Regions from separate parts of the Streptomyces sp. NPDC043908 genome, predicted to be linked through region 1. Evidence: riboswitches for the same ligand, from Rfam matches in the RefSeq annotation. Region 1 holds a riboswitch; the other holds the start of a gene.
The links. Region 1 has a riboswitch for S-adenosylmethionine ahead of AC069K_RS22070 (aminotransferase class V-fold PLP-dependent enzyme). Riboswitches for the same ligand answer to the same signal wherever they lie in the genome.
Positions count from the first base shown of each region.

Region 1 (15,845 bases):
GCGTCCTCCGCGAGGACGCGCTGGACGTTGCGTTCGGCGAGCGCCGTGATCGTGACGAACGGGTTGACGCCGATGGAGCCGGGGATGAGGGCTCCATCGGTGACGTACAGGCCCGGATACCCCTTCACCCGCCCGTAGTCGTCGGTCGCCCGCCCCAACGGGCAGCCGCCGAGCGGGTGGTAGCAGAAGCCGTCCGCGAACGGGGTGCCGTTGCCGAACAGGTCGTACCGGTACATCGTCGCGTTCCTGAGGTTGATCCGGTCGAAGAGCTTCTTCGTGGCGTCGACCGAGGGCTGGTTCTGCGCCCTGGTCCAGTTGAGCTTCACGGAGTCGCCGGCCCGGTCGTACGAGAAGGTGCCGCGCTGCGGGTTCCTGGTGATCGCCAGATAGAGGCTCACCCAGTGCTCGAAGCCCATCGGCAGCGGGGCGATCTCGGCGAAGACCGGGTTGGCGGCGTTGTCCCAGTCGTCGATGCCCAGGGCGGGCATGGTGGACTCGTCGGCGCCCACGGTTTCCCACACGTGGTTGGCGCGGGCGGTCATGATGTTGCCGTTGGGGCCCCAGCCGGTGCCGACGGCCGCGTCCAGGGCCGGCAGCGTGCCCTTCTCGCGGGCGCGCACCAGCAGTTCGGTGGTGCCGAGGCTGCCGGCGCCCAGGAAGAGCCTGCCGCAGCCGATCTCCCGGGTCTCCACGACCTTGCCGGTCAGGTCGGTGCGGTCGGCGGTGACGACGTACGTGCCGTCCGGCTCCCGGCGGATCGCGCGGGCGTGGTGCAGGGTCTCGATGGTGACGTTGCCGGTGCCCAGCGCGGCGGCGAGGTAGGTCTTGTCGAGGGATCTCTTGCCGTGGTTGTTGCCGTAGATGACCTCGCCCGCGAGGGCGGAACGGGTGGCGGTGCCGGCGGCTTCGCGCTGCATGTAGCCGAAGTCGTAGACGTTGGGGACGAAGACGGTCTTCAGCCCGGCATTCTGGGCCGCCTTGCGGGAGGTACGGGCGAACCTGTACCACTCGGTGGACTCGAACCAGGCCGGGTCGACGGAGTTGACGCCGAGCATGGCGTTGGCGCGCGGGAAGTACGTGGCGTACATCTCGGCGGCGTCGACCTGCGGCAGGACCTGGGTGAAGTAGTCGCGGCGCGGGGTGACGGCCATGCCGCCGTTGACGAGCGAGCCGCCGCCGACGCCGCGGCCCACGTACACGGACATGTCGCCGTGGTTCACGCGGTCGAGGACGCCCGGGTAGGGGCTGATGGCCCTGTTGACGACATCCAGCCAGAGGAACGTGGCGAGAGGTGCCTCGGTGCGGGTGCGGAACCACATGGACCGCTGGTCCGGGGCGGAGGTCGAGCAGAAGACCGTGCCGTCCTGGGCGGGGGTGTCCCAGAGGCGGCCCATCTCCAGGACGAGCGTGTGGACGCCGGCGCGGCCGAGCCTGAGGGCGGCGACGGCCGCGCCGTAGCCGGAGCCGATGACCAGGGCGGGGGTGTGGGTGGGGGGCTGCGCCTGCGCGGCGCGGGCGGGGTCGAGGGTGATTCTGGGCAGGCCCAGGAGGGCGGCCGTCTGGAGGGCGCCGAGACCCAGGAGGTGACGGCGCGTCAGGTTTGGTGTCATGCGCGCAGCATGGGCGGAATTCGGGCTTCCGCCCAGCGGTCACGTTGTCTTAAATCTGAGTGACCGTCAGGGGTGGGAGTGTGCGGGGGCCCGGGGGTTGTCTGCGGCGGGGTGGTGACCCACTCGCGCAGTTCCCCGCGCCCCCTGGGTGCCAGGACTTCGCCTGCGGCCGGGCGGGGTAGCCGGCCGCGCAGTTCCCCGCGCCCCTAGGTCGTTCGTCGCCCGCGGGCCGGTGCGTGGCTGGCCGCGCAGTTCCCCGCGCCCCTGGGAGGTTTGCCGTCTGCGGGCCGGTGGGGGCTTGTCGCGCAGTTCCCCGCGCCCCTGGGGGTTGGCCGTAGCCAGAGAACCCAGCTCAGCCACAGGCCTTTAGGGGCGCGGGGAACTGCGCGACCAGCCCACCACTCAGCCGCAGACGAACGAAAGCCACCGGGCACGGCAGCACCGCCCGCAGGGACGTACTGCCCAGGGGCGCGGGGAACTGCGCGACCAGCCCACCACTCAGCCGCAGACGAACGAAAGCCACCGGGACGCGGCAGCACCGCCCCGCAGGGACGTACTGCCCAGGGGCGCGGGGAACTGCGCGAGCAACCCTCGACTCAGCCGCAGACGAAAGCCGGGCCAGAAAGGGGCGCGGGGAACTGCGCAGGCGAGCCGCACACGACCCGCGCCCGAGCACCCGGCCCGGCCACCGCCACCCCCCTCACAGCACCCCCTTCAACCCCTCCGCCAACAAATCCCACCGCCACTTCTCCTCCACCCACGCCCTCCCCCGCTCCCCCATCCGCCGACGCAGGTCAGGGTCCTGGAGGAGGGTGACGATCCGGGAAGCCGACTCCTGCGCCGAGCCCCCGCGCACCACGAACCCCGTCTCCCCCTCCAGCACCGCGTCCGGCGCACCCCCCGAGTCCCCCGCCACCACCGGCAGACCCGTCGCCGAGGCCTCCAGGTAGACGATGCCCAGGCCCTCCACGTCGAGGCCGCCGCGTCGGGTGCGGCAGGGCATGGCGAAGACGTCGCCGGCGCCGTAGTGTGCGGGCAGCTCGGCCCACGGGACGGCGCCGGTGAAGCGGACCGAGGAGGCGACCCCGGTCTTCTCGGCGAGGGCGCGGAGCTCCTTGCCGTACGGCCCGCCGCCCACGATCAGCAGCACCGCGTCCGGCACGCGCGCGAGGATCGACGGCATCGCGAGGATGAGGGTGTCCTGGCCCTTGCGGGGCACGAGGCGCGAGACGCAGACCACGACGGGCCGGTCGGTGAGGCCCAGACGGGCCCGGACCTCGTCGCCGCCCGAGCCGGGGTGGAAGGTCTTCTCGTCGACGCCGGGCGGCAGTTGGACCATCCGGTCGGCGGCCCGCGCGGTGAGTGCGGCGGAGATCCGGGAGCGGGTGTACTCACCCAGGTACGTGATCGTGTCCGTGCCCTCGCCGATGCGCCGCAGCAACTGCCGCGAGCCCGGCAGCTGGGCCCAGGCCGCCTCGTGCCCGTGCGTGGTGGCGACCAGGCGTTCCGCGCCCGCCCGGCGCAGCGCGGGCGCCATCAGGCCGAGCGGCGCCGCGGCCCCGAACCACACCGAGGAGCAGCCGTGCTCCTTGAGCAGGCCGACCGCGCGCCGGGTCACCCGGGGCGTGGGCAGCAGCATCGTGGTGCGGTCGCGCACCACGGTGAAGGGCTGCTCGGCGTCGAAGGCGGCGGTCGCCTCGGCGCCCTCGCGGCCCCGCTTCCAGGTGGAGGCGTAGACGACGAGCTGCTCGGGGTCCAGGCGCAGCGCCATGTTGTGCAGGAACGCCTGGATCCCGCCCGGGCGCGGCGGGAAGTCATTGGTCACGATCAACGTCTTGTGCATCGCCGCCGACAGTACCCAACGGCCCCGCCTCGTCGCTCGTGCCGGTCCCCGCCCGGCATCATGACTGCGGCGGGCGAAAGGCCCGATCCACGCGATACAGGGACGGGGTGTGCATGTCGGAAGGAAGCGGCACAGGGCGCGCGAGGAGCGTGCCGGGACTCCTCGCGGTGTTCGCCGCCACCCGGTGCCTGCTGCTGCTCTGCGTCCTGCGGGTGCTGGTCGTGCCGGGTCCGGACGTCACCAGCGACGTGTCGGTGATCTACCAGGGCTGGTACGAGGTGCTGCGGACCGGTACGTATCCGCTGGACGACGTCACCTGGCAGTACCCGCCGGCCGCCGCGCTGGCGATCCTCTCCCCCGCGGCCCTGCCCTTCCTCGACTACGCCTCCGCCTTCTTCGTCCTGGCGCTCCTCGCCGACGTCCTGGTCCTCGGGCTGCTGCTGTACGCGGGCGGGCGCCCCGGCGGGTCCCGCGCGGGGGCCCGGCTCTGGGTGTGGGGCGTACCGCTGCTGGGGCCCACCGCGTACGCGCGCTACGACCTACTAGTGACGGCGGTCGCGGTGGCCGCGCTGCTGGCCGGGGCGCGCCGACCGCGGGTGCTGGGGGCGCTCGCCGCGTTCGGCGCGCTGCTGAAGGTGTGGCCGGTGCTGCTGCTCGTCCGGGCACCGCGCCGGGCGTGGGCGGCGGCGGCCGTCACCGCGGGCGTCTTCCTGCTCGCCTGCCACGCGGTCGCGCCGGGCGCGTTCGCGTTCCTCACCTTCCAGCGCGACCGGGGCACCGAGGTGGAGTCGCTCGGCGCCCTGGTCTTCCACGTGGCCCGCCATCTGGGCTGGCGGGGCCGGGTGCAGCTCAACTACGGGTCGGTGGAGTTCCTCGGTCCATACGTACCGCTGGTCTCCACGCTGGCGATGGCGCTCACGGGGCTGGCGTTCGGCTGGCTGCTGCTGTGGCGGCTGCGGGCGCGCCGCACCGGCCCCGGCACCCTGGCGGACGCCGCCTTCACGGCCGTGCTGCTCTTCACCACCACCAGCCGGGTGATCAGCCCGCAGTACCTGATCTGGCTGGTGGGCCTCGCGGCCGTGTGCCTGGTCGTGCGCCGCTCCCCGATGGCGCGCCCCGCGTATCTGGTATTGGCGGCGGCGGCGGTGACCCTGCTGGAGTTCCCGATCTGGTTCTCGCACGTGGTGGCGAGCGACTGGCTCGGGGTGCTGCTCCTGTCCGTCCGCAACGGGCTTCTGGTGGCGGCGTCGGTGACCGCGTGCCGCCGCTTGTGGCGCGCCACGGTCCCCCGTCCCCCGCTGCCGGTTCAGCAGGTCCGCACGAGGGTCTTCTCGGTCCTGGTGCGCTGAGCGGTCCACGGCCCGGCCGGTGGCGGTGGCGAGGGCCGCGCCGCGCACGCCCAGGCCGCAGCCGAGGAGCGGCGGCGGGTCGAGGGCGAGGGCCGGCGCGCCGGCGAGGATCGCGGCCCTGGAGGGATGAGTGGGGTTCGTCAGGCCAGTTCTTCGCGGACGTAGGCCCGCCACAGGGCCGTGAACTCCCTTGGTGTGGTGCCCAGTTGGTCGTTGAGGGCCTTCTCCAGCGCGCCCTCGCGGTGCTTCTGGCCGCCCACCTGCGCGTAGAGCGCGGCGAGCTTCGCCTCGCCCCAGCGCTGGGCGATCAGACGGCACGCCAGCCAGCCGCCCTCGTACGCGCGCGCCAGCCGGTCCGCGCCGCCCTCGAAGCCGAAGTCGGCGTCGGCGGGCAGGTCGCCGGGCGGGCCGTCGCGCCGCACCGCCTCCTGGAGCTCCGGGGCGGCCTCGGCGGGCGTGCGCCCGGTGCCTCGGTAGCCGACCCAGTCCGCGTAGCCCTCCGAGAGCCACATCGGGGTCGCGGAGGAGGTGCGGGTGCGGGTGGCGACATGGGTGGTCTCGTGGGTGAGGACGACCCGTTGGCCGAGATCGCCCAGGACGCCGTACGCCTCGGGGTTGACGATCACCCGGTCCGCGGGCGCCGCCCCGGCCGCGCCCGCCTCGCCGGTGGTGACCGCCGCGATCCCCCGGTACGAGGCCGGGGGCGCGGCGAGCAGCGCCGCCATCGCGTCGAGCGAGCCGGGCACCAGGACCACCACCCGGCCCGCCCAGCGGCCGGGCCAGGCGGCCGAGACGGCGGGCACCGCGCGGTCGGCGGTGTTTGCGATCCGCTGGAGGGTCCGCCGCTCCTGGCCGACGCCGAGCACCAGGCTGTGCGCGCCGCGCACCACCGACACCGGGCCCTGGCGCCACAGCGGTTCGGCCGCGCCCTCGCCCGCCCGGTCCCCCGTGACGTACCAGCGCCCGGCCCGCTCGTCGAGGTCCACCACCCGGGCCGAGGTCACCGGCGCGCTGTCGTACCCGGTGAGCCGGTAGCGCAGCTCGACCCGGGCGGTGGCGCGGTCGCCCCGGCGGCTGACGCCGGTGACCCGGTACGCCCAGGCGCTCAGCGGCACCTGGCGCAGATTGGCGAACTCGGCGCGCTGGGCGTCCCGCAGACCCGCCGCGCCCGGGTCCAGGGCGGCCAGATAGCCGCGCTCGTCGTGCCCGAGGACGGCCGCCGCCCGGCCGTCCAGCGTGCGCTGCACCTGGCCGGTGACGGGGTCGGGGGCCGGGGCGGGGGACGCGCAGGCGGACACGGACAGCAGCGCGGCGAGACCGTATCCCGCCGTGCGCCGTCGCCCTGTGCCGCTCAGCCAGCCGTCCGCCATCCCCCCGATCGTACGGTCACACCCGGGTGATCGAGGAGATGGGCATCATGCCCACCGGGTCGTAGCGCACCGGCGCGCCCGGGTAGGGGGCGTGGATGACCTGGCCGTTGCCCACGTACATCCCGATGTGGCTGGCGTCGGAGCGGTAGGCGACCAGGTCCCCGGGCTGCGCCTCGGCGAGGGAGACCCGCCGCCCGGCGTACCGCTGCGCCTGCGAGGTGCGCGGGAGCCCGACGCCCGCGTGCGCGTAGGACCACTGCATCAGGCCCGAGCAGTCGAAGCCGGAGGGCCCGTTGGCGCCCCACACATAGGGCCGGCCCACCGCCTGGCGGGCCGCCGCCACCGCGGCCGCCGCGCGCCCGGAGGCGGGCACCGCCCCGCTCAGGTCGGGCAGCGCGCCGCGCCCGGAGCGCGAGACCCGGTCGAAGGCGGCCCGCTCGGCGCTCGGCAGCGCGAGCAGCACCCGGCGGGCCTCGGCGAGCTTGGACTCGACGGTCCGCTTGTGCCGGGCGACCTCCAGACGGCTGCGCTCCAGCTCGGCGAGCTTGCGGGTGGCCTCGGTGCGCTGCTGGCCGATCCGCCGCTGCTCGTGCTGGAGTTCGCGCAGCTCGGTGCTCTGGCGCTCACCGATCCGGTCGAGGGCCGCCGCCTTGTCGAGATACGTGTCGGGGTCCTCGGAGAGCAGCAGCGCGATCGAGGGGTCGAGGCCGCCCGAGCGGTACTGGGCTCCGGCGATCGCGCCGAGCGCGCCCCGCATCCGGTTGATGCGCTCCTGGCCGCGCGCGACGCTGTCCTGCGCGTGCTTGACCTGCTCGCGCAGGAGGTCGGCGCGCTCGTCCGCCTTGTTGTACTGCTCGGTGGCCTCCTCCGCCTGGGCGAAGAGCCGGTCGACCCGCTCCTTGCCGGTGTCGGCCGGTTCGGCGCCGGCGGGGGCCGCGAAGGCCGCGGCCGCGGTGGCCGCCGCGGCGGACAGGACGGTGACCCGGGTGCTCTGGGAGAGCCCGGACTGCGTGGGACGGCGATGGGACGCCACGGGAAGCCGCACTCCTTCCGCTGGTGCGGGCCCCTGCCGCCCGGGCGGGCGGACGAGTTCGGACGATCACGGGGAACCGCACGCCGGAGAGTAGTCGGACGAGCACACGGGGTCCAAAGACCAAGATGTGTACGCACAGTGACGCCCCGCCGGAGAACACAGGTCACCGGCGGGGCGTGGCGTCAGCGCGCGTTGCCGGAATTCGCCCGTTCGGAGGGCGGTGGCAACCGAGTTGTTATACGGCGGGCCGCGGGGCCCGGACCTCAGGCGATGCGGACGCCGAACTGGAACGGCATGTTGCCCATGGCCTCGTAGCGGACGTTGGCGCCCGGCTTCGGGGCGTGCAGCACCTGGCCGTTGCCGGCGTACAGGCCGACGTGGTGCAGGTCGCCGTAGAAGAGGACCAGGTCGCCCGGCTTGAGCTGGCTGCGGCCGATCTGGGTGCCCGCGCCGGCCTGGGCCTGCGAGGTGCGGGGGATGGAGATGCCCGCCTGGCGGTAGGCCCAGGAGGTGAGGCCGGAGCAGTCGAACGAGGCGGTGCCGGTGGCGCCGTACACGTACGGCTTGCCTATCTGCGTCTGGGCGGCGGCCAGGGCCGCGGCGCCGCGGCCGGAGGCGGGCGCCTCGTGGCCGAGGTCGACGCGCTCGTTGGTGCGGTTGGCGCGCGCGTCGTCGGCGGCGAGCGACGCCTTCTCGGCGGCGGTCAGCGAGTTGAGGAGCTTCTGCGCGGCGGCGAGCTTGGTCTGGGTCTCGGCCTTCTTGGTGCCGAGCTCCTTGCGGGTGTCCGCGAGGTCCTTGAGCTTGTCCTGGGCCTCCTTGCGCTGCTGCGCCAGGCTGCGCTGCTTCTCCTGGATCTTCTGGAGCGCCTCGGTCTGCTTGGCGCTCAACTGGTCCAGGGAGGACGCCTTGTCCAGGAAGTCGTCCGGGTTGGCGGAGAGGAAGAGCTGGACCGAGGGGTCGATGCCGCCCGAGCGGTACTGCGCGGAGGCCATCGAACCGAGGCCGTCGCGGAGCTTGTTGAGCTCGTCCTGGCCGCGGGCCACCTTGTCCTGGAGCGCGCCGACCTGCTTCTCCAGCTGGTCCTGCTTCTCCTTGGCGCCGTTGTACTTCTCGGTGGCCTGCTCGGCCTCGTCGTAGAGCTTGTCGACCTTGGACTTCACTTCGCTCTTCGACGGCTTCGGGTCCGCCTGCGCGGCCTGGGACGTGAGAGCGACGGCTGCGGCGGCGGTCGCGGTGAGCACGGTCACGCGGGTGCGGCTCGCAGGCTTGGGTCGACGGTGGGACGCCACGAAGGCGAGCTCCTTCTTCCTCAGCGCCGAACAGCGAAGGACTCGGCGGTACCTCCACGGCCACCCGGACGAGTGATCAACCGCGTGAAGGTTCGAGCCGACCCTAGTGACCTCCCTGTGATCAGTTCAAATCCTGATAGGAAAAAACTCGGTCGACAGAAGGATTCTTTACAGTCATCCCACGCGTAGTAATGGGCACTTGACAGAGCGCTGGGAACCGATCGCCCGAATTCGGGCATTGAACGCAGGAGTTGCTAGACGCGCGAAAGCCGCTTCAAGAGCATGACGGACGCAACCGGACGCGCCCCGGCCTTCGCCACTCCGTCGGCCACCTCGCGGTCGGTCGAGACGACCACCACCGGCCGCCCGGACGGCTCCGCCCGCACCAGCTGGCGGATCAGCTCGTCGGCGGTCACCCCCGGCTTGGAGAAGAGCACCCGGACGCCTCGGGGCGGCGCCAGCAGCACCGGCGCGGCCAGCTCCGCGCCGTCGAAGACGCAGGTGACCTCGGCGCCGGTCTGCGCGGCGAGCACGGAGAGACCGCCGAGCAGCCGCAGCCGCTGCTTCTCCAACGGCATCGTCGGATAGCCGGTCTTGGTGACGTTGTAGCCGTCCACCAGCAGATGCACCTGCGGCAGCGCGAGCAGCTGGTCGAGCAGCGCCGGATCGGTCTCGGAGAGCGCCCGGGCCGCGATGTCCTTCGGGGTCATCTGCCCCGGTTCGACCGCTTCCACGGTGTCGGCGGGCCGTACCGAGGCCGGGGGCAGGGCGAGTTCGCGCCGCAGCCCGGAGGCGGCGTCCAGGACCGTGTCGAGGAGCAGCCGCAGCCGCATGTCCTCGATCGAGCGTCCCTCGCGCACCGCGCGGCGGCTCGCCTCGGCGGACGCCTCGGCCTCGGTGAGCCGGGTCCTGATCCGCCGCGACTCGCTCTCGGCGGCGGCCACCCGGGCCGCCGCCTCCGCTCTGATCCCGTCGATCTCCCCGGTGACCTTGCGCAGGGCGGCCTCGCCGCGCTTGACGTCGCTGAGCGCGCTGCGCAGTTTGCGCTGGAGCGCCTCGGCCTCCTTGCGGGCGGCGGCCAGGTCGGCGCGGAGCTCCTCCTGCTCGGTGCGCAGCCGCTCGTGCGCCTCGTCGAGCTCCCGGCGCAGCCGTTCCAGCTCGCGCCGGCCCTCCTCGTCGGCCCGCTCGGCATCCGCCCGCTGGGCCTCCTCGCCGGCCGCCGCGACCAGCTTCACCCAGCCGACGGGGCGCAGGACGTACGCGGCGGCCGCCACGTCCACGGGGTCGGCGGCCGCGGGCGGCGCGCCGGACTCCAGCGCGCCCGCCAGCTCCGGCTGCGCCTCCTTGAACCGCTCCCCGATCCGCTGCCGGAAGACCGGGTCGGACTCCAGTGCCGCGGCCATGGCGGTGCCGGCGAACTTGGCCCGACGCGTCCGGGTGAAACGGGCGTACTGCCGCAACTGGGGCGGCAGTTCGGCGACGGTCAGCCCCCCGAAGGCGTCCGAGACCAGTGCGACGACCCGGCGCCGCACCCCTTCGGGCAGCGGTCGGTCGAGCACCTCGGCGGGGCCGTCACCGGCAGCACCGGCCGGTTCGGCACCGCTTGCATGCTCCACGATCCGTCACCTCAACTGTCGTCCGTCACTCACCGGGCGGGTTCACTCGGAGCCGGCACCCGGCCTGTCCACCAGCTCGATCTGGTCCACCGCGTTGCACCAGCGGCAGCGCACCGACTCGATGGTCTCACTGACCACCTCGCGTTCCTCGACCTTCGGCTCTCCGGCGAGGTCCAGATGGACGTACTCGACGACCTTGGACGAGCGGGTCACGTCGAAGCGGGTCAGATTGCCGCAGAGGGTGCAGCGCCACCGCGTGGTGGCGGTGGGCAGGGGAACGCTCGTCATGTGGTGCTGTCCTCTTTTCACGGTCTTCCCACGGTTCGTGTCGAAGATGTGGTCGGGGATCTCGCGGTGCGCCGTCGAACTGCGGATGTACTGCCCGTAACCCTACGGCCTAGCGGGTACCCCCCGGCACGGCGAGGCGGTCTGTACCGTTCGGTCCCGGTACGCCATGCTCTGTTCATGATCAAGCCGAGCGCCGTCCGGGTGGCGGTGGTCCGGGGCCCGACGGTCACCTACGCCGTGCTGGCGACCTGCTGCCTGGTCTTCCTCGTCAGCCCCGTCTCCGGCCTCAACCCCTCCTACGGGACGGGGGACGCGCTGCTCGCCGCCCAGAGCGCGTATTTCGCCCGGTGGGGTGTCATCCCGAACGAACTCACGGCCGGTGACCCCGGCGCGCTCCTCACCCCCCTCACGGCGCTCTTCGTGCACGGCAACTGGCTGCACCTGCTGGGCAACATGCTCTTCCTCTACGTCTTCGGCGTGATGGCCGAGGAGCGCATGGGCAGGCTCGGCTTCGCGCTGTTCTACCTCGGCGCGGGCTACCTCGCCCTGCTCGCGTACGCGGTGGCGCACGCGGCGTCCGACCAGACGCTGGTGGGCGCGTCGGGGGCGATCTCGGGCGTCCTGGGCGCCTTCCTGTACCTCTTTCCCCGGGCCCGGGTGACCAGCCTCTTCCCGTTCCTCTTCTTCCTGCCGCTGCGCTTCCCCGCGGCGCCGGTGCTGGTGTTCTGGTTCGTGCTCCAGTGGCTGGCCGTACGGGCGGCTCCGGCGGGCCCCGGAGTGGCCTATCTGGCCCATCTCGTCGGCTTCGGCCTGGGCTTTCTCTACGCCTGGGTCCGGTTCCGCGGGACGGCTAGAGTGAAACGACCGCAACGGCCGAAGCCGTCGGCGCCGGCCGCCACCGAGGGAGAGAACCAGCCGTGATCACCGCGATCGTGCTCATCAAGACCAGCGTGGACCGGATCCCCGAGATCGCGGAGTCGATCGCGTCGCTGGAGAACGTCAGCGAGGTGTACTCGGTGACCGGCACCTACGACCTGATCGCGCTGGTCCGGGTGGCCCGCCACGACGACCTCGCGGACATCATCCCCGGCCGGATCAGCAAGATCCCCGGGGTCGAGGTGACGGACACGCACGTGGCGTTCCGGACGTACTCCCAGCACGACCTGGAGGCGGCGTTCGCGATCGGCCTCGACGCGTAGCCCTTGAGCGGGCGGCACAGCGGTCCGGGGTGCGTTCCTCAGGCGAACTCCGATGCGGGGCGCATGGGCAACCCCGGACGCGCTGTCGTCCGCGGGCCGTCTGTGGCCGCTCGCGCAGTTCCCCGCGCCCCTTCAGGGCCCGGACTTCGGCTGCGGGCCGGTGGGGCTTCTCGCGCAGTTCCCCGCGCCCCTCAAAGCGCCCCTTCGGGGCGCCCCGGGGATGCCGCGCAGCGGCATTTCAGGGGCGCGGGGAACTGCGCGAGCAACCGACCACGGCCCGCAGAAGACCGCAGGTTTCAGGGGCGCGGGGAACTGCGCGAGCAAGCCGGCACGGTCCGCAGGCGAACGAGGGGGTGGGGGCGCAGCCCCCGGAGGGGGCCGGGGCGTAGTCCCGGGGACGTTACTTCGCCGGGACGCAGCGGCCCCCCTCCACCCGGTACGCCCACTTCGCCCCCTCCCCCACCAACTCCCGCACCGCCCCCACGAACCGCTCCACATGCTCGTCCGGCGTCCCCGCCCCGAAGCTGACCCGGATCGCGTTCAGGGACCGCTGCCCCGGCTCCCCCTCCGGCGCCCCGCACTCCCCCTGCTCCTGCGGCTCCCCGCCGAGCAGCGTCCGTACCAGCGGGTGGGCGCAGAACAGGCCGTCCCGGACCCCGATCCCGTACTCCGCCGACAGCGCCGCCGCGAAGTGCGAGCTGTTCCAGCCGTCCACGACGAACGAGATCACCCCGACCCTCGGCGCGTCGTCGCCGAAGAGGGACAGCACCCGCACCTGCGGCACCGCCGCCAGCCCCTCCCGCACCTTCGCGATCAGGTGCCGCTCCCGCTCCACCAGAGCGTCGAAGCCCGCCTCCGTGAGCGCCTTGCAGGCGGACGCGATGGCGTACACCCCGATCACGTTCGGCGATCCGGCCTCGTGCCGGGCGGCCGTGGTGTGCCACTCGACGTCCACCCCGCCGTCCGCGCGCCGCGCGACCGTACGGGAAGCCCCGCCCCCAGCGAGGTACGGCTCGGCCTCCTGGAACCAGTCCGCGCGCCCGGCCAGCACCCCCGAGCCGAACGGCGCGTACAGCTTGTGCCCGGAGAAGGCGATCCAGTCGACGTCCGACTCCCGTACGGAGACGGGGTGGTGGGGCGCCAGCTGCGCCGCGTCCAGCACGATCCGCGCCCCGTGCGCGTGGGCAGCCGCCGTCAGCTCCCTCACCGGCCACAGCTCGCCCGTGACGTTGGAGGCGCCGGTGACGCAGACCAGCGCCGGGCCGTAGGGCTCGCGGTCGGCCAGCGCGCGCTCCAGGATCGCCACCGCCTGCTGCGGCGTGCGCGGCGCGTCGAGGTACGTGACCTGGGCGTCCCGCCACGGCAGCAGCGACGCGTGGTGCTCGGTCTCGAAGACGAAGACCTGGCAGTCGGCGGGGAGCACCCGGGCCAGCAGGTTCAGCGAGTCCGTCGTCGACCGGGTGAAGACCACCTGGTCGCCGGGGCGGCAGTCGAGGAACTCGGCCACCGTCGCCCGGCTGTTCTCGAACAGGTCGGTGGAGAGCTGCGAGAGGTAGCCGGCGCCCCGGTGCACGCTGCCGTAGTAGGGGGCGTACGCGGCCACGTCGTCCCACACCCGCTGGAGGGCGGGGGCGCTCGCGGCGTAGTCGAGGGCCGCGTACGTCACCTCGCCGCCAGTGACCAGCGGCACGGTGACGTCCCGGCCGAGCACCGGCAGCGGCCCCGCGCAGCAGGCCTCCTCGGCCGGGGACGGAACGGCGGCGGTGGAGACGGGGGCGGAGGTGGACGTGGACGCGTATGCGGACATGGCGGTATCTCCCGGCGGGACAAGCCGAATCGGCTGTGGAACCCCCGGGGCACGGCGGACCGACCGGCGGCGCCGGATGCACGGGGGGTGACCTCGACGTACGCGCGGAGGGCGTACGGAGGTGTACAGAAGAAGGGGCCGGAGGCCCTATCGCATTCGCTTGCTCACGAGACTGCTCCCTTGAGGACCAGGACCCCAGGGGCGCGCCACCCGGAGAACGGGTGCGCAGGGGTCCGCGCTTGCCGCCGACCTCGCTGCCTGCGGCCTGGTCTTCACCCGGGGCACCCCGCCACGGACGGAGGGTTGCCGGACAGCGGGCCGGGGCCGTAGTCGCTGTCACTCATGACCTTGGAAAGCATCCTGCCATACGTCGGCGTACGCGCAAGGCGCGGTCCGGCATCCGGACCGCGCCGTGCGTCACACCTTCGGGCGGCGGCTACGCGTTGCTGGCCGCCACCCACCGCTCCAGGGCCCGTCTGGCCGATCCGGAGTCCACCGACTCGGCCGCCCGGGCGATCCCGTCCCGGATCTGCTCCACCAGGGTGCCCGGGCCCGGGTCGAGCGCGACCAGCGCCGCCGCCGAGTTGAGCAGCACCGCGTCCCGTACCGGCCCGGTCTCCCCGGCCAGCAGCCGCCGGGCCACGTCCGCGTTGTACGAGGCGTCGGCCCCGCGCAGCGCCTCCACCGGCACCAGGTCGATGCCCACGTCCCTGGGGTCGAAGGCCTCCTCGCGCACGGCCCCGTCCCGTACCACCCAGACGCGGGAGGTCGCGGTGGTCGTCAACTCGTCCATGCCGTCGTCGCCCCGGAACACCAGCGCCGAGGAGCCGCGCTCGGCGAGGACCCCGGCCACGATCGGCGCCATCCGGGCGTCCGCGACGCCGGTCGCCTGGGACGTCACCCGGGCGGGGTTGGTGAGCGGGCCGAGGAAGTTGAAGGTGGTGCGGATGCCGAGTTCGCGCCGGGCCGCGGCGACGTACCGCAGGGCGGGGTGGAACTTCACCGCGAAGCAGAAGGTGACGCCCGCCTCCTCGGCGACCTGGACCACCTGCCGGGGCGTGAGGTCGAGGTTGACGCCGAGCTTCTCCAGGACGTCGGAGGCGCCGCTGGCGGAGGACGCGGCCCGGTTGCCGTGCTTGACGACCTTGGCGCCGGTGCCCGCGACCACGATGGCCGACATGGTGGAGATGTTGACGGTCTTCGCGCCGTCGCCGCCGGTGCCGACGATGTCGACGGTCCGGCCGGGCACCTCGATCAGGTTGGCGTGCTCGTACATCGCGCGGACCATGCCGGTGATCTCGGCGACGGTCTCGCCCTTGGCCCGCAGGGCCACCGCGAACCCGGCGATCTGCGCGTCGGTCGCCTCGCCGCGCATGATCGAGTCCATCGCCCAGGCGGTCGCCTCGGCGCTCTGGTCGGTGCCGCTGAGCAGGGCGTCCAGTACGCCCGGCCAGGAGTAGGCCGCCACGCTGTCGCCGCCTGCCGGGGTCACAACGTTCATGGTCCGCTCCTGGGTCCACCGACGGATAGGGAATGGGAACACCCTATCCAGCCCCGGGTACGGCGAAGGGCCCCGTCCATCGCCTGGACGGGGCCCCGTGCTGTGTGGCGTACAGCGTCGCGCTGGGTGGGGATCAGTGGTGGCCGTGGCCGCTGGTGATCTCCTCGTACTCCTCGGCGGTCGGCTTGGCGATCTGGCTCTGCTCGCCGAAGTAACCCTTGTGGAGCTTGACGCGCAGCTTCTCCATGCGGGAGACCTTGCGCTTGACACCGTTCTCGTCGACGGCCGCCGGCAGCTCGGCCGGACGGGTCTGCTCGTGCGCGGTGAGCTTGTACAGCTGGCCCGCGTCGAGCGGCTCGTGGACCTCGACGAACTCACCGTGCGGCAGCCGCTTGATGATGCCGGTCTCGCGACCGTGCAGCACCTTCTCGGCGTCCCGGCGCTGGAGGCCCAGGCAGATCCGCTTGGTGACGATGAACGCGACGACCGGTCCGACGAAGAACGCGATCCGGACGAACCAGGTGATGGCGTTGAGCGACAGGTTGAAGTTGGTCGCCCACAGGTCGTTGCCACCGCCGACCAGCATCACCATGTACGCGGTCACCCACGCCACACCGATACCGGTGCGGACGGGAGCGTTGCGCGGACGGTCGGCGATGTGGTGCTCGCGGGTGTCCTTGGTGATCCAGGCCTCGATGAACGGGTAGGCCGCGATCGCGAAGAGCACCAGCGGGAAGATCACCAGCGGGATGAACACACCGAGGACCAGCGTGTGGCCCCACAGGTTGATCTCCCAGCCCGGCATCACACGGATGAGGCCTTCGGCGAAGCCCATGTACCAGTCGGGCTGGGCGCCGGTCGACACCTGGTCCGGGCGGTACGGGCCGATCTCCCAGATCGGGTTGATCGAGGCGATCGCGGCGATGACCGCGATGACACC
Region 1 is NZ_JBWKEI010000010.1:29,753-45,597, forward strand. It holds gene AC069K_RS22020 (GMC oxidoreductase) at 1-1,610, opposite strand, end outside; gene AC069K_RS22025 (glycosyltransferase family 4 protein) at 2,311-3,453, opposite strand; gene AC069K_RS22030 (glycosyltransferase 87 family protein) at 3,567-4,802, shown strand; gene AC069K_RS22035 (hypothetical protein) at 4,943-6,172, opposite strand; gene AC069K_RS22040 (C40 family peptidase) at 6,189-7,205, opposite strand; gene AC069K_RS22045 (C40 family peptidase) at 7,469-8,494, opposite strand; gene AC069K_RS22050 (NYN domain-containing protein) at 8,749-10,110, opposite strand; gene AC069K_RS22055 (hypothetical protein) at 10,153-10,398, opposite strand; gene AC069K_RS22060 (rhomboid family intramembrane serine protease) at 10,576-11,319, shown strand; gene AC069K_RS22065 (Lrp/AsnC family transcriptional regulator) at 11,316-11,597, shown strand; gene AC069K_RS22070 (aminotransferase class V-fold PLP-dependent enzyme) at 11,998-13,404, opposite strand; SAM riboswitch class IV at 13,635-13,752, opposite strand; gene trpD (anthranilate phosphoribosyltransferase) at 13,841-14,905, opposite strand; gene qcrB (cytochrome bc1 complex cytochrome b subunit) at 15,039-15,845, opposite strand, start outside.

Region 2 (15,845 bases), on a different contig from region 1:
TCGAAGCGATCTGCTCCTTGGTCTCGACATCCTTGGCCTGCTCCAGGAGCGCACCGGAGACGGCCTCGACGGCCTTCTCGATGCCGCGCTTCAGGGCCATCGGGTTGGCACCCGCGGCCACGTTGCGCAGACCCTCGCGCACGAGCGCCTGGGCGAGGACGGTCGCGGTGGTCGTACCGTCACCGGCGACGTCGTCCGTCTTCTTGGCGACTTCCTTGACCAGCTCGGCGCCGATCTTCTCGTACGGGTCCTCGAGCTCGATCTCCTTGGCGATGGAAACACCATCGTTGGTGATCGTGGGGGCGCCCCACTTCTTCTCGAGGACGACGTTGCGGCCCTTGGGGCCAAGGGTGACCTTGACGGCGTCGGCGAGCTGGTTCATCCCGCGCTCGAGACCGCGCCGTGCCTCCTCGTCGAACGCGATGATCTTGGCCATGTGAAGTGGTCCTCCCGGACAGGGGTGGCGTTCTTCGTGGACCGCGCCGGTGCCCGCGACGGACGGCTCGCGACCCTTGTGGTTCCTTGCCCCACCCGGTCCGCGGGCCTCACTGACCCGATCCAAGTTCTGTCACTCTCACTCGGAGAGTGCTAACGCCAATGATTAGCACTCGACCCCGGAGAGTGCAAGGCCGTCCCACCGCCACGGCCCGGTCCCGGACACCCGCCCGCCGGGGTCCGGACCGCCGAGGCGGGCCCGGACACACACGTGGGGCCCGCATCCATTTACAGAGGATGCGGGCCCCACGGGCCTGTATGCGTCGGTGGCCGATCGCGCCGAGATCAGACGGCGAGCTTGACCATGTCCGCCTGCGGACCCTTCTGGCCCTGCGAGATCTCGAACTCGACTCGCTGACCTTCTTCAAGGGTGCGGTACCCGTCCATCTGGATCGCGCTGTAGTGGACGAAAACATCCGCACCACCGTCGACCGCGATGAAGCCGTACCCCTTCTCCGCGTTGAACCACTTGACGGTGCCCTGAGCCATGCCTAACTCCCCTATTACTGGCCCTTGCACGGGACCGCACTTCGCGGACCCGGGTCAGATCTCCACCCTCCGACAGGAGAGGGTGTGCGCCGGAACGCGTCGACCGCGGCTGAATGTATCTGCCCAACTGCCCTCTGCAACAGGTCAGTCGGACGAGAATTCCGGGCGGGGGCCAGGAGCGGAATGCCGCCTATTCCAGCATTACGGGGCAAGTCGGGCCGGGCAAAGCGCACTTAAGGAGCAATATGCTCGAACACTTTGACTGCATCTCGACGCCGGTTCGTCGCGTTCTCATATGCACGTGGCATGCGCAACGAAGGGGACTTCCCCACTGTACCGCGCTCAACCACACTGAATTGCCCCCTCCGCTTAGCTTGCGGAGGGGGCAATTCAGGTAACGCGGAGTAGCTCAGCAGCCGCCCGCGACGGCCGGAATGATCGAGACCCCGGCGCCGTCCGGCGTGGCCGTCTCCAGGCCCTGCTCGAAGCGGACGTCGTCGTCGTTGACGTACACGTTGACGAACCGGCGCAGCTTGCCCTGGTCGTCCAGGACCCGGGCGGCGATCCCCGTGTGGTTCTTCTCCAGGTCGGCGATGACCTCGGCGAGGGTGGCACCCTCGGCCGCGACCTCGGCCTGCCCGCCGGTGTACGTGCGGAGGATGGTGGGGATGCGGACGTTGACGCTCATGGGGCTTCCTGCCTTCCGTCTGGGAGCTGGTGGGTCAGCCGGCCAGGCCGGCGTCGCGGAACGCGTCCAGGCTCGGGCGGATGGTCGCGGTCGGGCCGGTGGTCGGCGCCACCGCGTCCAGGGTCTTGAGGCCGTCACCCGTGTTGAGGACGACAGTAGTCAGGGACGGGTCGAGAAGCCCCTCCTCGATGAGCTTGCGGGTGACACCGACCGTCACGCCGCCCGCCGTCTCGGCGAAGATGCCCTCGGTCCGGGCCAGCAGCTTGATCGCGTCCACGATCTGCCCGTCGTTCACGTCCTCCACCGCGCCCCCGGTGCGCCGGGCGATGTCCAGGACGTAGGGGCCGTCCGCCGGGTTGCCGATGGCGAGGGACTTGGCGATGGTGTCCGGCTTCTGCGGGCGGACCACGTCGTGGCCCGCCTTGAAGGCGGTCGACACCGGCGAGCAGCCCTCGGCCTGGGCGCCGAAGATCTTGTACGGCCGGTCCTCGACGAGCCCCAGCTTCACCAGCTCCTGGAGCCCCTTGTCGATCTTCGTGAGCTGGGAGCCGGAGGCGATCGGGACGACGAGCTGGTCGGGCAGCCGCCAGCCGAGCTGCTCGCAGATCTCGTACGCCAGCGTCTTGGAGCCCTCGCCGTAGTACGGGCGCAGGTTCACGTTGACGAAGCCCCAGCCCTCGCCGAGCGGGTCGCCGATGAGCTCCGAGCAGAAGCGGTTGACGTCGTCGTAGTTGCCCTCGATGCCGACCAGCTCGCCGCCGTACACCGCGGCCATGACGACCTTGCCCTGCTCCAGGTCGTGCGGGATGAAGACGCAGGAGCGCAGACCCGCCCGGGCCGCGGCGGCGCCGACCGCGCCCGCGAGGTTGCCGGTGGAGGAGCAGGAGAGCGTGGTGAAGCCGAAGGCGCGGGCGGCCTCGACGGCGATGGCGACGACGCGGTCCTTGAAGGAGTGCGTCGGGTTGCCGGAGTCGTCCTTGACGTAGAGACCGCCGGTGACGCCCAGCTCACGGGCGAGGTTGTCGGCCTTGACGAGCTTGGTGAATCCCGGATTCAGGTTGGGCTTTTCCGCCACATTGGCCGGAACGGGCAGCAGGGGCGCATAGCGCCAGATGTTGTCCGGGCCCGCTTCGATCCGCTTGCGGAGCGCCTCGGGGTCACCTGTCGGAAGGTCGTACGCGACTTCGAGCGGCCCGAAACACAGGGCGCAGGCGAAGACGGGGCCGAGGTCGAACCGCTCGCCGCATTCCCGGCAGGAAAGCGCGACGGCGGGACCGAGATCCACGGAGGTGGCGGCGTCTGCGGTGGTGGCGTCCGCGGTGGCGACAGGGGTGGCAGCTACGTCGGCGGTGTGCACAGCCATGATGGCGAGGCCCTTTCTCCTCATCTTCCCCATGGCGCATTTCGCCATGAGACGGAATTGGCACCTTCCCCACCGTGACCTCGCGGTCGGCAGGAGGGTTGCCGGGACTTCAACGGGCCGTTCCCTCAGTCCCTCTGGATGAGCGCTGTGGCACCGGGTCCAGGACCCGGGCGTTTGTCCGCGCGACGACCCCGACATGCGAGCGCCGTCCGCGTTGTTCAAGACTGTAACCGAAGGCCCGGACGGTTGAGATAGTCGTCCGAACCGCGAGATGGATCACAGGCGGCACCCGCGCCGTCCCGCGCGCCGTCACTCACAGAGGGGTCACCGATCGTGCTGGAAGAGGTGGAACGCTGGCTGAGCAGGCGTTCCTGGTCGGCGGCCGACCGCCCGCTGGACGCGATCACGGCGGCCAAGCGCCGCACCGGCACCACGGTCAGCGTGGTCCTGCCCGCGCTGGACGAGGAGGCCACGGTCGGGCAGATCGTCACCGCGATCCGCCGCGAGCTGATGACCGCCGCCGTGCCGCTCGTCGACGAGCTGGTGGTGGTCGACTCCGGCTCCACCGACCGCACGGCCGAGGTCGCGGCCGCCGCGGGCGCCCGCGTGGTCCACCGGGACGCGATCCTGCCCCGGATACCGGCGCTGCCCGGCAAGGGCGAGGTCCTGTGGCGCTCCCTGCTGGTCACCACGGGTGACATCGTCTGCTTCATCGACGCGGATCTGAAGGAGTTCGACCCCGGCTTCGTCTCCGGCATCGTCGGCCCGCTCCTGACCGACCCGGACGTGCACCTCGTCAAGGCGATGTACGACCGCCCGTTCGGAGACTCCCCAGGTCAGGGCGGTCGCGTCACCGAACTGGTGGCCCGCCCGCTGCTCAATCTGCACTGGCCGCAGCTGGCCGGGTTCGTCCAGCCGCTGGGCGGCGAGTACGCGGCCCGGCGCTCCCTGCTGGAGCGGCTGCCCTTCCCCGTCGGTTACGGAGTGGAGCTGGGGCTGCTCGTCGACGCGCTGCACACCGTGGGTCTCGACGCGCTGGCCCAGGTCGACGTGGGCGTGCGCAGACACCGCCACCAGGACGGGCAGGCGCTCGGCCGGATGGCAGCGGCGATCTACCGCACGGCCCAACTGCGCCTGTCCCGGGCCCACTTGGTCCGTCCGTCGCTGACGCAGTTCGAACGGGCCGAGGAGGGCTTCGTCCCGCGCACCTACGCGGTGGACACCGAGGAACGCCCGCCGATGCGCGAGATCTCGGAGTACGCGGTGCACCGCGCGGCGTGAGCGGGCGCGGCCGCCGGGGGGTCCGTGACACGGTTCGCACGTTTGAGGCATTCCGCTTCGGGCTAGGTTCGTCTCCATGGTCCCCGCGCGTGCTGCCCAGATCCTCGTCGCGTCCAACCGCGGCCCGGTCTCGTACACCCTCGACCCCGACGGAACACTCACACCCCGCCGCGGCGGCGGCGGCCTGGTCTCGGGTCTCTCCGCCATCGGCGCCGAGGCGGACACCCTGTGGGTGTGCTCCGCGCTCGGCGACGGCGACCGGGAGGCGGTGCGGCGCGGGGTGGGCGAGCCGGGCGTGCGGATGCTGGACATCGACGCGGCCGTCCACACCGACGCCTACAACGGCATCGCCAACTCGGTGCTGTGGTTCGTCCACCACATGCTCTACCAGACACCGCTGGAGCCCGCCTTCGACGCGGAGTTCCGGCGCCAGTGGGGTGCGTACGAGGCGTACAACCGGGCCTTCGCGCAGGCGCTGGCGGACGAGGCGGCGGACGGGGCGGCCGTGGTCGTCCAGGACTACCACCTGGCGCTGGTCCCCGGCATGCTCCGCGAACTCCGCCCCGACCTGCGCATCGGCCACTTCTCGCACACCCCGTGGGCGCCGCCCGAGTACTTCCGGATGCTCCCGGACGACGTGGCCGCCCAGCTCCTGAAGGGGATGCTCGGCGCGGACCGGCTCGGCTTCCTCACCCACCGCTGGGCGGACGCGTTCACCCGCTGCTGCGAGGACGTCGTCGGCGGTACGGGCACCACCCGGATCGGGGTGCACGGACTCGGCGCGGACGCGGAGTTCCTGCGGCGCCGCGCGCACGAGAGCGACGTCGAGGAGCGGATGGCCGCGCTGCGCGAGGAGATCGGCGCGGGCCGCCGCGCGATCGTGCGGGTCGACCGCACGGAGCTGTCGAAGAACATCGTGCGCGGGATGCTGGCGTACCGGCAGCTCCTCGACGAGCGCCCCGAGTGGCACGGGCGGGTCGTGCACGTCGCCTTCGCCTATCCGTCGCGCCAGGACCTGGCGGTGTACCGGGAGTACACCGAGGAGGTGTCCCGGGTGGCCGCCGCCATCAACTCCGCGTACGGGACGGACGACTGGACCCCGGTGGTCCTCCATGTGAAGGACGACTTCGCCCGCTCACTGGCGGCGTACCGGCTCGCCGACGTGGCCCTGGTCAACCCGATCCGGGACGGCATGAACCTGGTCGCCAAGGAGGTGCCGGTGGTCTCGGACTCCGGGTGCGCGCTGGTGCTGTCGCGGGAGGCGGGGGCGTACGAGGAGCTGGGCGAGGACGCGGTGGTGGTGAACCCGTACGACGTGTCGGGGACGGCGGCCGCGCTGCACGAGGCGCTGTCCATGGGACCGGAGGAACGGACCGCCCGCACGAAGCGGCTGGCCGCCGCGGCGACCGCGTTGCCGCCGCAGCGGTGGTTCTTGGAGCAGCTGGAGGAGCTGCGGCGCTGATTTCGTCCGCGGACCGTGCTGGGTTGCTCGCGCAGTTCCCCGCGCCCCTGGGCAGTCAGGGGCGCGGGCCTGTGCTGACGTGCGGCTCCGCCGCGTGGGCGCGGCCGGCCGGCCGCGGTCCGCAGACGGCCGATGTCCGCCGGAGGCTTCCGGGAAGGGGTGGGGTGGGGGCTCCTACAGGCACTCACCCAGCGCCGAGAGGAACTCCACCACCGACCCCGGCCCCGGCACCCGCACATCCGCCCGCTCCGCGAGCTCCGGCACCTCCCCCGCCCCACTGCACACCAGCAGCCCCGGCACCCCGTCCGAGCGCAGCTTCTCGACCGCCCCGAACGCGGGCAGGTCACCGAGGTCGTCCCCCGCGTACACCACGGACCCCGCGCCCACCTCGCGCAGGTACTCCGCCAGCGCCACCCCCTTGTCCATCCCCGGGGGCCGCAGCTCCAGGACCAGCCGGCCGGGCTCCAGGATCAGGCCGTGCCGGGCGGCGAGGGCGGCGAGCGGGTCGTGCAGGGCGGCGTACGCGGCCTGGGGGTCGGAGGCGCGCCGGGTGTGGACCGCGACCGCCTGCCCCTTCTCCTCGATCCAGGTGCCCCGCCAGGCCCCGTGCGCGTCCAGGACGCCCGGCAGCTCGGCCCGGGCGGCGGTGACGCCGGGGTGCGGCGCGGGCGCGTGGACCGTCCCGGTCACCGCGTCCCAGCGCTCGGCCCCGTAGTGGCCCAGCACCACCAGGTGCTCCAGACCGGGGACGCCCGCGAAGCCGCCGTACCGTACGGCCACTCCCGCGGGGCGGCCGGTGATCACGGCGACCGAGGCGACCTTCGGGGCGAGCGCGGCGAGCGCGGGCACCGCGCCGGGGTGCGCCCGGGCCTGTTCGGGGTCGGCGACGATCTCGGCGAGCGTGCCGTCGAAGTCGAGTGCGATCACGGCCCGCTCGGGCGCGGCCAGGATCGCGGCCAGCGCCTCGCGCCCGGCGGACGTGGCAGGGGTCGGCAAAGGATGCGTGTGGCTGCCCATGCCACGACCCTAACGGCGCGGCCCGGATCACAGCCATGCCGGGGTGGGGGAAAGCGCCGGTCAGCCCCGGCGTTCGCGCTGCGCCTCGCGTACCCGGCGCAGCCGGTTCACCGTGACCGGGTCGTGGGCGAGCGCCCGCTCGTCGTCGAGCAGGGCGTTGAGGAGCTGGTAGTAGTGCGTCGGCGAGATCCCCAGCCGCTCGCGCACGGCCCGCTCCTTGGCGCCGGGCCCGGCCCAGGAACGCCGCTCGATGGCCAGCACGGCCAGCGCCCGCTCCCCGAGCCCGCGCCCGCCCTCGTCGTGGTCAGTCATACGTCCCAACGTAGCGCCGCCGGGCAACCGGTCCGGGCCCGGTCCACCCCCGGACCTTTCGGGGGCGCGGGGAACGGCGCGAGCGACCCACCACTCACCCGCAGACAAAGCCCGGAAGCCCGGAAGCCCGGAAGCCCGGAAGTCCGGGCAGCCCGGGCGGCCCTACTCCGCGTTCTCGGCCTCCGTGGCGACCTTCGCGATGCCCTCCAGCACCGACCGGGGATCCCCCTCCGGGGACACCGCCCCGCCGATCCGCTTCTTGATCGTCTCGCTGACCTTCGGCCAGGAGGTCTTGCCGACCGGCGGCAGCTCGGAGGTGGGCAGCGCGGCCAGGAACTCGTTCAGCTCCGGGTGCTTGCCGTCGTTCTGCATGGTCTGCGACGCCGTACGGGTCGCGGGCAGCAGGTCGTACTTGTCGGCGAAGGCCAGCACGTTCTGGTCGTTGAACGCGAAGTCGAGGAACTTGCCGATCTCCTCGCGGTGGCCGTTCTGCTTGAAGCCCATGATCCAGTCGGCCACGCCCATCGAGGCCTTGGCCTTGCCCTCCACGCCCGGCAGTTCGACCTTGCCGAACTTCACGCCCTTCTTCCTGGCCTGCTCCATGAGCGAGGGGTGGCCGTTGAGCATGCCGACCTCGCCCTTGGCGAACGCGTCGAAGGCCGCCTGCCGGTTGAGCTTCGCCGGGGCGACGGGCCCGGTGAGGCCCTCCTCGACCAGGTTCTTCTTCAGCCAGTTGAAGGTCCTGATGTTCTCGGGCGAGTCGATGTCGTAGCCGGAGATCTGGTTGACGTAACCGCCACCGCCGCTCAGCATCCACATCATCGTCTCGGCCTGGGCCTCCTCGCTGCCCAGCGGCAGCGCGAACGGGGTCTTCACGCCCTTGGCCTTCAGCGCCTTCGCGTCGGACGCCAGCTGCGCCCAGGTCTGCGGCGGCTTGATGTGCGCCTTGTCGAAGAGCGTCTGGTTGTAGAAGAGCAGCCGCGTGGAGGCGACGAACGGGATGCCGTACTGGACGCGCTTCATCTCGCCCGCGTCCGCCAGCGGCGCCAGGAAGTTCGCCTGGACGGGGATGGAGAGCAGCTGGTCGACGGAGTAGAGCTTGCCGCCGGCGGCGTAGTCGGAGTACGCGCCGATCTGCGCGATGTCGGGGGCCTTGCCCGCCTTCACCATCTCGGCGACCTTGGCGTCGACGACGTCCCACGACAGGACGGAGACCTCGACCTTGATGCGGGGGTTGTTCTTCTCGAACGCGCCGACCACGTCGTGCCAGTACGCCTTGGTGCTGTTGCCGCCCGCGATGTCGTAGTCGGCGGCGACCAGCTTGAGGGTGACACCGCCGGAGCCGCTGTCGCTGCCGCAGCCGGTGAGGCCCGCCGCCGCCATGCCGAGTGCGGCCACCGCCGCCGTCAGACCGAAGAAGCGCCGCTGCACGTGCTCTGTCCCACCCTCGTTGTTCGCCAGTCGGTCCCCCGTGAACGTCCTGTTCGCAACGTCCTGTCTACATGAGCTGCGATCTTCCCTCGCAGCCGGGGCTGAGGTCTACACCAGTTGGATATCACTTCCGCAACTTCTCCCCCTGATGCCCCACCCGTACGGCCGTATTCCGGGCGGCACTTGGGAAAACGCTTACCCCGCCACGCGGTGAGTGGACTAGACCTTTCATGGGTGAACGCGCGAGACTGTCCCCGTGAGACACGTCATCGCCCTGGATGTGGGCGGCACCGGGATGAAAGCCGCCCTCATCGGGGCGGACGGCGGCCTGCTGTACGAGGCGCGCAGGCCCACCGGCCGCGAGCGCGGCCCCGAGGCCGTCGTGGCGGGCATCCTCGACTTCGCCGCCGAGCTGCGTTCGTACGGCCAGGAGCACCTCGGCGAGAGCGCCCGGGCGGCCGGCGTCGCCGTGCCCGGCATCGTCGACGCCGAGAACGGCGTCGCCGTCTACGCCGCCAACCTCGGCTGGCGCGACGTCCCCATGCGGGCGCTGCTGAGCGAGCGGCTCGACGGCCTGCCCGTCGCCCTCGGCCACGACGTGCGCACCGGCGGCCTCGCCGAGGGCCGCATCGGCGCGGGCAGGGGCGCCGACCGCTTCCTCTTCGTCCCGCTCGGCACCGGCATCGCCGGGGCCATCGGCATCGACGGCCGCATCGAGCCCGGCGCCCACGGCTACGCCGGCGAGATCGGCCACATCGTGGTGCGCCCCGGCGGCATCCCCTGCGGCTGCGGCCAGCGCGGCTGCCTGGAGCGCCTCGCCTCCGCCTCCGCCGTCACCCAGGCGTGGGCCGAGGCCAGCGGCGACCCGGACGCGGACGCGGCCGACTGCGCCAAGGCCGTCGCCTCCGGCGACCCGGCGGCGGTGGCCGTCTGGCACGAGGCCGTCGCCGCCCTCGCGGACGGCCTCGTCACCGCGCTCACCCTGCTCGACCCCCGCACCCTGATCATCGGTGGCGGACTCGCCGAGGCCGGGGAAACCTTGTTCGTACCGCTGCGGGCGGCCGTCGAGGAGCGCGTCACGTTCCAGAAGATGCCCGCGATCGTCCCGGCGGCCCTCGGCGACACGGCGGGCTGCCTGGGCGCGGGCCTGCTCGCCTGGGACCTGCTCGCCGCCACCGGCACCGCACCCGGCACCGGGACCCCTCCCGGCGCCCCCCACTCCACGGAGGTAACCGCCTGATGGCCGCAGTCAAGGTCCTCTCCGGCGCCCGCGTCGTGCTGCCGACCGGTGTCGTCGAGAACGGACGCGTGATCGTCGAGGGCGCGCGGATCGCGGGAAGCGCGCCCGGGAGCGCCGAGCGCGTCGACCTCAGCGGCCACTGGGTCGTCCCCGGCTTCGTCGACATGCACGTCCACGGCGGCGGCGGCGCCTCCTTCACCAACGGCACGGTCGAGGACGTCCTGAAGGGCATCCACACCCACCGCCTGCACGGCACCACCACGATGGTCGCCTCCACCGTCACCGGCGAGATGGACTTCCTGGCCCAGCGGGCCGGGCTGCTCTCCGAACTGGTCGAGCAGGGCGACCTCGCGGGCATCCACTTCGAGGGCCCCTTCATCTCGCCGTGCCGCAAGGGCGCCCACAGCGAGGACCTGCTGCGCCACCCCGACCCGGCCGAGGTCCGCAAGCTGATGGACGCGGCCCGGGGCACCGCCAGGATGTTCACCCTCGCCACCGAGCTGCCCGGCGGCCTGGACTCCGTACGGCTGCTCGCCGAGCACGGGGTGATCGCCGCCATCGGCCACACCGACGCCACCTACGAGCAGACCGTCGAGGCGATCGACGCGGGCGCCACCGTCGCCACCCACCTCTACAACGCGATGCCCGCGCTCGGCCACCGCGCGCCCGGCCCGATCGCCGCCCTCCTGGAGGACGAGCGGATCACCGTCGAGCTGATCAACGACGGCACGCACCTGCACCCCGCCTCGCTCGAACTGGCCTTCCACCACAAGGGCGCCGACCGGGTCGCCTTCATCACCGACGCCATGGACGCGGCCGGGTTCGGCGACGGGCTCTACCACCTCGGGCCGCTGGAGGTCGAGGTCAAGGAGGGCGTCGCCCGGCTCGTCGAGGGCGGCTCCATCGCGGGCTCGACCCTCACCCTGGACCGCGCGTTCCGGCGCGCGGTGAGCGTCGACGGCCTCTCCGTGGAGGACGCGGTCCGCGCGCTCTGCGCCAACCCGGCGCGGCTGCTCGGCGTGTACGACAGGGTCGGCTCGCTGGAGCCGGGCAAGGACGCGGACCTGGTGGTCCTGGACGAGGCGTTCACGCTGAAGGGCGTGATGCGCCGGGGCGAGTGGATCGTGGCGCCCCCGCTGGGCTGAACCCCTCCGGACACGGGGGGGGGTGGCCGGAACCGGGCCCGTGGGGTCCGGGCCGGGCTCCGGGCACGGCGGTGGCCGGAACCGGGCCCGTGGGGTCTGGGCCGGCCCCCGTCCGTTTGGCATGATCACCCCGTGATCCTGACCGTCACGCCGAACACGGCACTCGACCTGACCTACCGGGTCCCCGAGCTCGTCCCGCACACCGCCCACCGGGTGGAGGAGGTGACCGAGCGCCCCGGCGGCAAGGGCCTCAACGTGGCCCGTGTCCTGGCCGCGCTCGGCCACGAATGCGTCGTCACGGGCTTCGCGGGCGGTCGCACCGGCGCGGTCCTGCGCGAACTGCTCGCCCCGCTCGCCCCCGTCGACGCGCTGGTCCCCATCGCCGGGACCACCCGCCGCACGATCGCGGTCGTGGACGCGGCCACCGGCGACACCACGCAGCTCAACGAGCCGGGACCGCAGGTCACGGCCGAGGAGTGGGAGGCGTTCCTGGCGGCGTACGAGCCGCTGCTGCGGGAGGCGGACGCGGTGGCCCTCTGCGGCAGCCTGCCGCCCGGCGTCCCCGTCGGCGCCTACGCCGACCTGGTACGCCGGGCCCGCGCGGCGGGCGTCCCCGTCCTGCTGGACACCAGCGGCGAACCCCTGCGGCGCGGCCTCGCCGCCCGCCCCGACCTGATCAAGCCCAACGCGGACGAACTGGCCCGGGTCACCGGCTCCCGCGAGCCCCTGCGCGCGGCCCGCGACGCCCGCCGCCGGGGCGCGCACAGCGTGGTCGCCTCCCTCGGCCCCGAGGGCCTGGTCGCGGTCACCCCCGAGGGCACCTGGCAGGCGGCCCCGCCGTCCCCGGTCCGGGGCAACCCCACGGGCGCGGGCGACTCGGCGGTGGCGGCCCTGCTGTCGTCCCTGGTGGAGGGCCTGCCGTGGCCGGACCGCCTGGCGAGGGCGGTGGCCCTGTCGACGGCGACGGTACTGGCGCCGGTGGCGGGGGAGTACGACGCCGGGGCGTACGAGGACCTGCTCCCCGAGGTACGGGTGAGCGCCCTGCCGGACTGAGCGGGCCGCCCGCGTGCCTCAGTGGCTGGTCGCGCCATGCGGTCCGCGCCGAACAGACCTGCCGACTGCTACCGCTTCCCGTACTGCTGGCTACTGCTTCTAGTACTGCTTCTTGGTCTTGCTGATCTCGACCCAGTCGAACACCGCGTCGCACTGGTTCCCCTGCTCACAGGAGAACTTGATGGTGTTCTGGCCCTTCTTGAGGTTGACCTGCGTCCACGTGTACTGCCAGTTGTTCTCCAGCTTCGGGTCGGTGGACCCCCTGAAGTTCTTCAGGCCTATCGGCTGGGCGTTCGGCTTGCCGTTGACCGTCACGGTCGCGTTGGCGTCCTTCGCCGGGATGGCGAACCGCACGTACAGGTAGTAGCCCCCGGACGACGGCAGATCGGCCTGCCAGGTCAGCGAGGCGCCGATCTGGTTGAAGCCGCTGACGTACGCCCCGTCCGTGCCCTGCGCGCCCTTGACGTCCTTGGCCAGCACCGCGCCCCCGCCCAGCTTCAGCGTCGCCGCGTCCTGCTTGGGGAGCTCCTGGGCCGGGGCGGACGGCGAGTCCGAGGGCTTGTTCGACGGCTGCTGCGGGGCGCCCGTGGAGGTGCCGCCGCCCGTGGGCGAGTTCGCGCCGTCGTCCTTCTTGCCGTCGTCGTTGGTGGCCAGCGCCACACCGATACCGATGACGACCGCCGCGACCACCGCGACCGCGCCGATCAGCAGACCCTTGGTGTTGGGGCCGCGGCTGCCGCGCCCGCCGCCGCCCGCCGCCGGGGGCGCGGGACGGCTGGGACCGCCGGCGCCCCCGCCATAGGTCTCGGGCGCCGCGTACTGGGCGGTGGGCTGGCCGTACTGCTGGCGGCCCTGCTGCTGGGGGGGCTGGCCGTACTGCTGGTTGTACTGCTGCTGCGGGACCTGCCCGTACTGGCGCTCGCCGACCGTGCGCACCTGGTTGTACGAGGTGCGGGGCACGCCGGGCTGCTGCGGTGCCGTCGGGTTGGGGTAGCCGTAGCCGCCCGAGCGGGGCGGGGTGGCGCCGGAGGCCTGTCCGTCCTCGTACAGATAGCCGAACGGATCGTCGTCCTCGGGCGTGCTCGCGCCGTTGTTGCCGGGCGTCATCCGGGGTCACTCCTCACTGTTCGCCAGCCGTCGCCGACCGGCCGAGCCTACCCCGAACGGCCGACACCATGGCCGCGACCTCGGTCTCACGCCCGTCGCGCGGGAGGCTAACCGGCGCGCCGGTGCACCTTCGCGCGCGACCGCTTCTCGATGTACATCCGCTGGTCGGCGGAGCGCAGGACCTCCTCGACGGACATCCCGCAGCTGGCCCAGCCGATCCCGAAACTCGCCCCGACGCGGACCGCCCGCCCGTCCACCCTGATGGGCGGGATGATCGCGTTGCGGAGCCGGACTGCGAGGTCGGCGGCGTCGGCCGCGCCCAGGCCGTCGGCGAGGACGACGAACTCGTCACCGCCGAGCCGGGCGACGGTGTCGCCGTCGCGCACGCCGGTCGTGAGCCGGCGCGCGACCTCGATGAGGACGGCGTCGCCGGTGTTGTGGCCGAACCGGTCGTTGATCGACTTGAAGCCGTCGAGGTCGCAGAAGAGGACGGCGAGCCCCTTGGTGCCGTCGTCCACGTCCCCCTCGGGGGCGACCATGTGCACGTGGTGGTCGAAGGGACCCGCGCCGGGCACCGGGTCGAAGTCGAAGCCGGGGTCGCAGACCGCGTGCCCCGGGGTCTCGCCCCGCCCGTCGTGCACCTGCCCGTACGCCGCGTCCAGCGCCTCCACGGCGGTGGCGCCCACCGCGTACGGGCGCTGGCAGAGCCGGGCGGAGAGGCGGGCGCGCAGCTCCGCGCTGTTGGGCAGGCCGGTGAGCGAGTCGTGCGAGGCGCGGTGGGCGAGCTGGAGCTCGTGCCGCTTGCGCTCCTCTATGTCCTCGACGTGGGTGAGCAGGAAACGGGGGCCGTCGGCGGTATCGGCGACGACGGAATTGCGCAGCGACACCCAGACGTAGGAGCCGTCGCGCCGCCCGAGCCGCAGCTCGGCGCGGCCGCCCTCGGCCGAGGTGCGCAGCAGGAGCCCTATGTCCTCGGGGTGGACGAGGTCGGCGAAGGAGTAGCGCCGCATGACGGCGGCGGGCCTGCCGAGCAGCCGGCAGAGCGCGTCGTTGGTGCGCAGCAGGCGTCCGTGCTGGTCACCGCCCATCTCGGCGATGGCCATACCGGACGGCGCGTACTCGAAGGCCTGCCGGAAGCTCTCCTCGCTGGCCCGGAGCGCCTGTTGCTCCCGCTCCAGGCGTACCAGCGCGCGCTGCATGTTTGCGCGAAGCCGGGCGTTGCTGATCGCAATGGCGGACTGGGAGGCGTACATCTGGAGCGCTTCGCGCCCCCAGGCGCCCGGGCGCCGTCCGTTGCGCGGCTTGTCGACGGAGATGACCCCCAGCAGCTCGCGCCCGCCCCCCGAGGCGTACATCGGCGCGTAGAGGCGGTCCTGGGGGTGCCACTCGTCCTCGAAGCGCGGCTCGGGGCCTTCGGTGTACCACTGCGGGACGTCGTCCTCCAGGAGCACCCAGCCCTCGGTGTGCGGGATGAACCGCAGGTCGCCCCAGCCCTCGCCCATGGTGAGCCGGCGCTCCCAGGAGGCGCGGCTGCCGACGCGTCCGGTGATCAGGGCCTCGGCGGCGGCGTTCCCGGCGAAGGCGGCGACGACGAGGTCACCGTCGGGGCGTACGAGGTTGACGCAGGCCAGCTCGTATCCGAGCCCGGCGATGACGCCGTCGGCGACGGTCTGCAGCGTGTCCGCCAGGCTGCGGGCCGTGTTCAGGTCGGTGACCACCTGATGCAGCTGCCGCAGAGTCGCAAGACGGACGTACGGCTCCGACTCGGTCTCCATTGCTCGCTCTCCCCGAGACCTCGACAGCAACTCCAGGATCCTGATTCGGCGCGTTTCTTCTCCGGCTTCCGGCCCGGCTTCCGACTACCCCGTGGGCGCTTTTCGTGCAACGTCCCCGTCACTGAATCACAGCGAGCTGCCCACTCGGTACACAGGGTCAACAATTACTGCACTCTGTGACTCAAGTCACACGGGGTGATGACGGGCGCCCCGCCTGGGGTGGGAGCGCTCCGCGGAATTAAGGAATGCAAACAGGCGTTAATGCCGGTTTTTGGGGCGGGGTGGGGGTGGTGCGGGGGTCGTGGTTTGCAGTACGGCGGCCTCCCTGCGCTCCCTGGTCCTAGGACCTCTCTGGTCCCAGGGCCCGATGTGCGGCGTTGACGCCGGAGACTAGCGTTCTGTACGTGTTGCAGACAGACGTTCTCCGAGCTCTCCCGTCCCTGCCGTCGCAGACCCCCCATGCTGAGGGGGTGAGCAATGACGAATTCCGTGCCGCGATGTCCCGGCTGGCCGGCGGGGTGGTGCTGGTGACCGCCCACGACGAGGACGCGGGCCCGCGCGGCGAGGACGTCGGCATGACGGCCACGGCGTTCCTGTCCGTCTCCATCGACCCCCCGCTGATCCTGGTGAGCGTACGCAACGGCTCCCGCATGGACGACCTGCTCGCCGAGCAGCCCCTCTGGGCGGTCTCGGTCCTCTCGGAGAGCCAGCGCCACATCGCGGGCCGCTTCGCGATGAAGGGCCGCATCAGCGACCGCCTGCTCTTCGACGACATCGCCTACAAGAGGGGCGAGCTGAGCGGGGCGCCTTTGGTGGGGGGTGCGCTGTCGACGCTGGAGTGCCGGACGGAACAGCGGGTGGAGGCCGGCGATCACACGCTGGTGATCGCCCGGGTGCTGGGGGTGGAGTTGCCCAGTGCGGAGGGGGGGCCGCTGACGTACTTCCGGGGGCGGTACCGCCAACTGGGCTGAGCGCCCTCCCGGGCGG
Region 2 is NZ_JBWKEI010000004.1:413,356-429,200, reverse strand. It holds gene groL (chaperonin GroEL) at 1-436, opposite strand, end outside; gene AC069K_RS12620 (cold-shock protein) at 781-984, opposite strand; gene AC069K_RS12615 (MoaD/ThiS family protein) at 1,394-1,672, opposite strand; gene thrC (threonine synthase) at 1,707-3,059, opposite strand; SAM riboswitch class I at 3,053-3,180, opposite strand; gene AC069K_RS12605 (glucosyl-3-phosphoglycerate synthase) at 3,369-4,316, shown strand; gene AC069K_RS12600 (alpha,alpha-trehalose-phosphate synthase (UDP-forming)) at 4,393-5,778, shown strand; gene otsB (trehalose-phosphatase) at 5,953-6,795, opposite strand; gene AC069K_RS12590 (DUF3263 domain-containing protein) at 6,856-7,107, opposite strand; gene AC069K_RS12585 (extracellular solute-binding protein) at 7,270-8,538, opposite strand; gene AC069K_RS12580 (ROK family protein) at 8,795-9,778, shown strand; gene nagA (N-acetylglucosamine-6-phosphate deacetylase) at 9,778-10,923, shown strand; gene AC069K_RS12570 (1-phosphofructokinase family hexose kinase) at 11,056-11,976, shown strand; gene AC069K_RS12565 (carbohydrate-binding protein) at 12,076-13,083, opposite strand; gene cdgB (diguanylate cyclase CdgB) at 13,191-14,858, opposite strand; gene AC069K_RS12555 (flavin reductase family protein) at 15,356-15,829, shown strand.
Region 2: another riboswitch for S-adenosylmethionine. It lies ahead of thrC (threonine synthase); the one in region 1 lies ahead of AC069K_RS22070 (aminotransferase class V-fold PLP-dependent enzyme).